DNA from 2 places in the Corynebacterium glucuronolyticum DSM 44120 genome. Region 1 is predicted to be linked to the other one. Evidence: riboswitches for the same ligand, from Rfam matches in the RefSeq annotation. Region 1 holds a riboswitch; the other holds the start of a gene.
The links. A riboswitch is a leader RNA that binds a small molecule or an ion and turns the genes downstream of it on or off. The one in region 1 is predicted to bind thiamine pyrophosphate.
Positions count from the first base shown of each region.

Region 2: another riboswitch for thiamine pyrophosphate. It lies ahead of CGLUCO_RS05595 (ECF transporter S component); the one in region 1 lies ahead of thiM (hydroxyethylthiazole kinase).

Region 1 is NZ_CP047452.1:253,277-257,489, forward strand. Features, by position in the region: gene CGLUCO_RS01145 (hypothetical protein) at 160-483, shown strand; gene CGLUCO_RS01150 (ATP-binding protein) at 673-1,920, opposite strand; TPP riboswitch at 2,079-2,180, shown strand; gene thiM (hydroxyethylthiazole kinase) at 2,169-2,981, shown strand; gene thiE (thiamine phosphate synthase) at 2,981-3,634, shown strand; gene CGLUCO_RS01165 (bifunctional hydroxymethylpyrimidine kinase/phosphomethylpyrimidine kinase) at 3,634-4,213, shown strand, end outside.
Region 2 is NZ_CP047452.1:1,221,930-1,226,142, reverse strand. Features, by position in the region: gene CGLUCO_RS05600 (ABC transporter ATP-binding protein) at 1-662, opposite strand, end outside; gene CGLUCO_RS05595 (ECF transporter S component) at 953-1,612, opposite strand; TPP riboswitch at 1,608-1,718, opposite strand; gene CGLUCO_RS05590 (TDT family transporter) at 1,861-3,003, opposite strand; gene CGLUCO_RS05585 (LysR family transcriptional regulator) at 3,073-3,969, shown strand; gene CGLUCO_RS05580 (3'-5' exonuclease) at 3,984-4,213, opposite strand, start outside.

The DNA of each region.
Region 1 (4,213 bases):
CCTATTGCAATAAGGCGAGGATCGGGCGAGCGAGACCCGACTACACCCTCCACCCACCACGTACGCACTAAAATGACCTTAGCCGGGACTCTTTCTCTTGGCTTGATCTCCGATGCTGGCAGAAAATCCCTCTCCACCAAGAAAAGGGTCAGAAGAGTTATGAACGAACAGCCACTAGAGCTTCCCTATACCTCCGAAATAGAGTATGAGATCCTGTACGCGCTCAGAAACCAGACGATCTTCGGTAGCTCGCGAATGAAGGTAAAGACGCTCGCGAAGAGGATTAACGCCGATCCTGACGATGTGATCGGGGCCTCCGAAAACCTGCAGAAGCGCGGTATCGTCACCATGAGCTATGACAGTAAGCGTCATCGTTGGAACGTGGAGTTTACGCAAAGTGGCCTTCAACAGTTCGTTAGAGCGGAAGCAATCAAGTTCTCAACTCAAGCCCGGAAAATTCAGTCACGCCATTCGGAAACGTAACCTGTTCCCCACGCTTTCAATAGCTCGACCCGAATCAGGCTTTCAGTACGCCCAGTTGGTACGGGTAGAACGTGAATTTTTCCGGAGCTTTCACGTGGACGCCTGAAAACCCCTGGGTTGTAACGCCGCGAAAACCTGGACGGAGAGGGCCTCGAAAATGGGGAACCTTCGGTAAAATTTTCCAGGTTTCTAAACGCCGAACAAAGCAAGCGGGATACACGCGATGCTATCTTCTCGGCGATAAGCCCGATCCCCGGTTGTGATGATGATCATGTCGATGACCTCGTCGGGAAGGCTATCCCGTAGCCATAGGAGATGTTTCCCGTCTTCGGGTGAGGGAGTGTGCGTGAGTTTTACCTCGACGGGGATGATGCCCCCATCTGCGCTTTCAATAACAGCATCGATTTCATGGTCCCCATTGCGTGTGCGGAAATGGCCGACGGTGGCGAAGTTCGCCTCGGCGGCAACGCGGATGCTCAGCACCGCAAGAGCCTCAAACAGGCAGCCAAAGATATGGGCGTTCCGAGGAGCTTGAAGGGACCTTTCGGTCAATCCAAGAAGGTGCAGCGCAAGGCCAGGATCGGCAAGGAAATGTGTCGCCTGTTGGGAAACACGTGGGAATGGGGCGGAGGCAAAATTCCAGGCAGGTAAAGGGTCGAGAATCCAAATCTCGTTGAGTTTGTCCCGGTATGTCGCAGATGACTTTTTTGATGGCTTGTTGGACTCGCCAGGTGTCGCAGAATCTAGGATTTCTGAATAGCTTGCCTGTGTTGCTGTTGCTGCGGCATAGGCGCGCATCCAGGTGAGGAGTGCTGCCTTATTGCGCGTCGTATAACCCTGGTCGGGTAAATCGCGGTCAAGGATCCGGTCGATGTACGAAGCGATGTGCTGCTTTTGTACGAGCGGGGGAAGATTCTGCAGCCCGGGCAGTCCTGTCGTCGCAATGCTATGCGCGTAGTCGGCGGAAGTTTGATCGGTCTGCCCGGTGATGGTGGCGGAACCGGCAAGAATTTCTTTGAGGGAGATGAGATCTTCCCGCGAGTCACGCTCAAAGACGGCCATCGGGCGCATGCGCAAAGACAAAACTCGTCCAGCGCCACTGTGTGTCGTGGTGCCTGCAATGGGGATAGCTGAGCCAGTAAGCAGGAATCGCCCCGGATCGCACCCGTCGTCCACCGCTCGCCGCACGATGTCCCACACCTCCGGTGCCCGTTGCAACTCGTCGATGAGGATTGAGCCATCAGGAAAGTGGTCGAAAGCGGGATTGGCACGAAGAATGATGCGATCCTGCTCACGGTCTAAGTGCAGCGCTGTTGTCGCACGCTTTTCCGCCGTACTCGTCTTTCCGAAGCCCTTGGGTCCATCGATAGCAATCGCGCCGACATAGGGGAGTAGCTCGTTAAGCTGCAGGTCGAGAGCGCGGGGCAGGAATGTCATGGTTCCTAGGGCACCAAACGCATCAATCCTAGGTACCCAAACGCACGAATCCTAGGGCACCAAATGCATTTTTCCTGCACTGCCGGTCATCCCCGAGCTGGGCGGAGGGGAGGTTACCCCCGGGCACAGCGGTTGGGTGGGGCTGCTAATGTGGGCATAACCAGGCAACGGGGTGCGTCCCGCCACAAGGGGCGCTGAGAAAACACCCGTCGAACCTGATCTAGGTCGTTCTAGCGAAGGGAATTGCAATGGCTCAGTTAGCCTACCCAGAAATCATGCACGCGGTACGGGATCAAGAACCGCTCATCCAATGTCTTACTAACGGTGTTGTCATGGACATCACCGCCAACGTCATCCTCGCCATTGGGGCATCACCTGCCATGTGCGATACGCCAACGGAAGCAGGGGACTTCGCACAGATCGCCTCCGGCGTCCTCATCAACGCGGGAACCCCGACGAACGAGCAGTACGCGGGCATGCGGGCAGCCGTCGCCGGGGCAAACGAGGCGGGAACCCCCTGGGTGCTCGACCCGGTGGCCTGCGGCGGGCTGAAGGAGCGCACCCGTTTCCAGAGATCTCTCATCGCAGACAAGCCACACGCCATCCGCGGCAACGCCTCGGAAATCATTGCGCTTGCCAATCTTGATGAGAACGCCGCCGGAGGCCGCGGCGTTGATTCGGCCGATGCCGCGGATGCGGCGATCCCCGCAGCCCGCGTATTGGCTGCGCGCACCAGTGGGGTGGTGGGGATTTCCGGCGCCACCGATATCGTCGTCTCGGAGGGCCGCATCACGCGCATCACCGGCGGGGATCCGCTCATGCAGAAGGTGATCGGCACCGGGTGCTCCCTCGGCGCGGTGGTGGCGGCCTACCTCTCGGTAGGTGCGGACCCGCACGATGCAGTGGTCGCAGCCCACGCCCACCACTCGGCAGCAGGAGCCAAAGCGGCCAAGACCGCGAGCGCGCCGGGCAGCTTCAAGGTGGCGTGGCTCGACGCGCTCTACACCCTCACCGCAGATGAGCTGGAACAATACACAACCTTTGAGGAGGAATCCCTGTAATGGCTACCAACTGGAGTCTTTACCTCGTCACCGACCCGCAACAGGGAGGGGGACCGGAAAACGTAGCACCGATCGTCGACAAGGCAATAAAGGGAGGGGTGAGCGTTGTGCAGCTGCGCGACAAGGACGCAACCGAGGCGGAGTTCCTCGCGCGAGCCATCAAGCTGAAGGAGCTCATGGAGCCCACGGGTGTGCCGCTGTTTGTGGATGATCGCCTTGATGTTGCCTGTGAGCTGGGCCTTAACCTGCACATCGGGCAGAATGACGTGGACTACCTCGAGGCCCGCAAAAAACTGCCGGGGAACCTCATGCTTGGCCTCTCGGTGGGCAACCACCGGGAGCTGGACGAGGTGGAGAGGATGGATCCGGCGCTTCGCCCCGACGTCATCGGCGTGGGGCCTGTCGCGGACACCACCACCAAGAAGGATGCGCCGGCGGGGATCGGTGTGCAGGCGTTTGCTGAGATCGCCACGCGCGCCAAAGGCCTCGGCGTACCGGCCGTGGCCATCGGCGGGGTGAATCTCACCAACGCGAGTGAGCTCGGTGGAACGGACGGCGCGGGGATCTGCGTGGTCTCCGCCATCATGAAAGCAGCGGACCCGGAGGAAGCAGCCCGCGAGCTGCGAGCGGCCTTTGAGAATGGGAGGAAGTAGTGCTGCCCCGAGTCCTTACCATCGCCGGCACCGATCCGACCGGTGGCGCGGGCCTGCAGGCCGATATCAAGTCCATTAACGAGGCCGGCGGTTTCCCGCTGTCGGTGACGACGGCGCTGGTGGCGCAGAACACGTGCGGTGTCCGCGAGGTTCACACCCCGCCGGTCGAGTTCCTCCGCGCGCAGCTCGATGCCGTTTTCGACGACGTCCAGGTCGATGCCGTCAAGATCGGCATGCTCGGCTCGGCGGAGATCACCCACGCCATCACCGAGTACCTCGACGCGCACCCGGTCAGGCACCTCGTCGTCGATCCGGTCATGGTTGCTACCAGCGGTGATCGCCTCCTTGACACGGCTGCCGAAAGCGCTCTGCGGGAGCTGTGCACCCGCGCCACCATCATCACCCCCAACGTTGATGAGCTCGCTGTTCTCGCCGCCACGCAGCCTGCGACGACGCACGCGGAAGCCATCGCCCAGGGGCAGGCTCTCGCGCACGATCTTGGCACTGCGGTGCTGGTCAAGGGCGGTCACCTCACGGGTGGGCGCGCCGACAACGTCGTCGTCCACCCCTCCGGCGACA
Region 2 (4,213 bases), 970 kb from region 1:
TTTTCCATGCGATAGACGGTGTCCATTAGTGGCAGCCACAGCGCAGGGGAATGCTCCACCACAATGAGCGTCGCCCCCACGGAGTGCGCAACCGAATCGACCGCTCGAACAATATCTTCAGCCCCCTCGGGATCGAGGTTCGCCGTAGGTTCGTCGAGAATGATGATATCCGGCTTCATTGCCAAAATTCCGGCCAGAGCGAGTCGTTGTTTTTGACCACCGGATAGCTTGGATGCCTGATGGTCAAGGGGAACCGACAGTCCCACCAAGTCCAGTGACGTTCGTACACGGTTCCAGATTTCCTCCGGATCAATTCCGAGATTTTCTGCACCGAAAGCCACGTTATCGCTGACCCGGTTACAGATCACCTGTGAATCAGGATCCTGCAACACCATCCCCACGGAACCCCGGACAGTGAGACTCCCCTCCTGTGCACCTTCGTCATCGCTCGTGTATAGACCCGCGATGAGCGATAAGAGCGTAGATTTTCCCGCCCCGGAATCGCCAGTTAGAAGAACGCGCTCCCCCCGCTCGATTGTGAGGTCAAGACCCGTGAAAGCGGGGATTCCGCGGGACGCATGCGTGTATCCCAAATTTGTGGCTTCCACCACCACATCCCCGTGCTCCTGACGATTACGTGAACCTACTGGTCTCGTCGTCATCGTGCCGTCCCCACAAGCATGTCTTTCTCCTTTTCACGTGTGGCAGGCGCAGAAAGCACGCCTGGAGCCCCAGCGATTGAGGTGCCAACCGCTGTTTTCTTTCCCAGATGCAGGTGGACTCCGCCCTGCGGGAACCACACTCGCCCATCAGCGCCCGCAAAGCTTGTCGGAGTGCGGGCCTCAGATGCAGTCGGCTCGGTTTAGGCTTCAAGCATTTTTCTGACAGGCTGGGTGCGCGTACGTGAGATAAGCCTGGCTTTTCTCGAGGCTTTTATTCTCGACTTTTTTGTTTAAGCCTTCGCTGCGCGTCCAGCTGCGAACCTGTCGAGAGCGCCGGTCTGTGCGAGGGCCTTCACCAGATAGTGGCCAATGATGCCTGCGAGAATCGCGCCAGAAATGATGAGACAGACAATGTAGATGAGGTTAAATTCTGCGCTCTTAGCGAGATTGCCACTGGTGAACAACTCGAGGCAGAACGCTCCGATGCCTGATGCAGCACCGGCAAGAGCTGCGATTTGCAATCCGAATTTCTTGTAACCGAAGATAGCGAAAACGATCTCGGCACCAAGCCCCTGCGCGATTCCCGAGTACAGCGTCGAGATTCCCCACTGGCTTCCCAGCACAGCAGAAACACAAGCGGCAACCAGCTCAACGAAGATCGCGGCACCTGGTTTCCGGATGACTAATCCGCCAAGGACACCACCCAAGAACCACGTGCCCGTCACCAGACCACCAAACCCGGGTGTCAGTGTGTCCAAGGCTGTAAAACCCGCGCCGCCGACCATATTCCACAGCCAGAAGATGAGGCCACATGCCACAGCTAAAACTGCGGCAGTAATGATGTCGATGCCACGCCAGCCACGCGTGTCTGTTTTCCTGGATGGCCCCGATGTGCGGACAGGCACTCCTGCAGTGCCCTTTTCGTCCGCTGGGTTGACAGAATTGTTCATGAAAGTTATCCCTTCCTCTCGCCGGTATTACCCGGATCAGGTTCTACGGTTCGCCGCGAGGCATCTCAGCCGACAGGATTTCCTGTCAGCTCCCGTGGTGCGCAATTAGCTTAAGATTAATCCGAACTTTCCGGCAACTGCCTACCCCCACATGTCCCAAATGAATCTATCCAGGTTTAGACGAGTCGGCTCCGGTGTCCCTGGAAATCCCGCTGTAACTGCCTAATTCTGTGCGCAAACTCCGTCGTTTATACTCCCCGCGCTCCAGAGACCGCAGGGTGTGCTGCTAGGCCTTCCTTACTCAGGCGCTCATGATCGGGATCTGTTGAATCGGCATGGCTCTCCACGACAAAGTCGCCCCCGTCGTCGTTCGATGCAGGTTCAGCTTCTCCATGGTGAAAGCGTGGATCCTCGATGACGAGGGTGGGGTGGCGTTTGGCGTGGTAGCGGTGTGCTGTCGGCGACTCCCGGAGCAACCATGTCGCCCACCGGGCGCAACAAATCGTCCAGTGGCAGAGCAACAGGATGAGGAAGAAAATTGACACGTAGTTGAGCCACTCCGCAGAAGCTGTTTTGCTCAATAAGTGAGTACCCAGGCACAACGTACCGGTGGGGAATGTCGAGCCCCACCAGCCGGGGCTGTAGCCGTCCCACTCGAACACGGCAACGTAGAACTTCTTCATAGCGAACTCGACCATCCTGATGCCGGCGATGAGCATAACGGCACCGTAAATGATGGCAAACTTACCCCCGAAGAGAACCTGCGCAGCTGCTGTCGACTGACCCACGACACCAAGGGGAATCCACGCTGTTCCGGCGATTTGGCCTGGGAGGTGCAACTTCCCACGGACGACATCGATGTACACGCGCGCAAAAATGGGCAGCGCGGTGACCAGTGAGAGCACAAAACATGCGATACCCGCAGTGTGATAAAGCCCCCCGTGGTCGGGTGCAAGTTGGCCCCCACTTGTAGCCCCAACCATCGGGGCTACAAGTGCAAGCCCCCATTGGAAGGTGGGCGCGCCGGCGAATCCGCGCAGCTGGTTGAGGCACACAATGATCCCCAGTGGTGTTCCGATCCACCAGGAGATGATCTGGAACCAGTCATTGCCAGTGACCGCTGTCCAAGCGGATCCGCAGGCGAGGATGCCCATGGCGTACATGCCCCACGCTGGCATGAGGGTGTGGGAGAAGTGGGGGTTGCGGTGGATAAGCCAGCCGACCGTGATAGTCACGAGGATGCCCGCTGCAATCGTGGTAAAGAAGGTGGATACCCACCCGGGTAGACCGTGAGCAGAGGTGAGTGACGCAGCAATTGAGGTCCCCATGAGGGACCCGGCCCAAGCTGGGCCCGCCGGAGCAAGAACACATGGTTTATCTGACTTATGCACACAGGCACTCTATTAACTCGCAGCCCAGAACCACCACACCCCAGAAATTGTGGGGGGTACAATGAATGCGTGTACCGCAATCTACCTGCGTGGGACGATCTCTACGCCGTGGTCTTGACCGCCGAGCACGAAAGTATCTCCGCCACCGCCAGGGACAGCCACATTCACCAGCAGACCTTGAGCCAGCGCATCAATCGTGCAGAAAACACCCTGGGCATCGAGATTTTTCACCGTTCTCCTTATGGCATTGCACTCACGGCTGCAGGTCGATCGCTCCTCCCACACGTCCGCACTCTCCTCGCCCACGCCGACGAGTTTGAGGCTTCTCGACGCCTCCTTGCCCGCACCCCTGCGCACGTCACCCTGACCATCGCTGTATCGAACACCGTCGCCGAGCTCTACAGCCCCGCCTGGATCGCGACTTTTACTGCTACACACCCGCACGTGTCGATCACACAGTTACAGGACAACTCGGCAGGGGTGCGCAAGCTTGTCGCTGAGCAGCACGCCGATGTCGGCGTCGTTGAGGGAGGCACACCTCTCCACAACGAGATTGAGAAGGAACTCGGCTCAGACGAGCTGGTTCTTACCGTCACCCCGGATCACCCATGGGCAAAGCGTGACAACGAGCACCCCGTCACAGCTGCAGAGCTACGTACAACTCCCCTGGTCGTCAGGGAGAAAGGATCCGGTTCCCGCGATGTCATTGAGAACGTCCTCGGAACACTTTCACCACCTGCCGGCGAGTTCGGCTCCCTTGCTTCACAGCGATCCGGCATCATGGCGCTGAAAGCCCCTGGCATCATCGCGAAGGGCGCTATCGCAGATCATATTCAGCTTGGTCGCCTCATCGCCGTTCCCGCTGAGGTTACCTTCACCCGGCCACTTACCGCAGTCTGGCTCCGGCACGCGACGAGAAGTAAAGAAGCTAAGGAGTTCATTGACTCGATCGTTCTTCCAGCATAAATACTCCGGGTCGCTTATTGCTTTGGCCTCTCATCTTCTGAGTAGTTCTCCAACATCTGCAAACCTATAACGATCAGCGCACAGGCCTCGGCATCCGAGTCAGCGCGGTGGTGATCAAGACGGAACCATGGCGCGATTGCCTTGGTAACGGTGGGTAGCTTGTAGTTTTCCAGGCCAGGAATCAGCCTCTTTGCAGTGCGATAAGAACAGTAAAACTCTTCCGGCAGCGTCCTCGTTCCGTAGT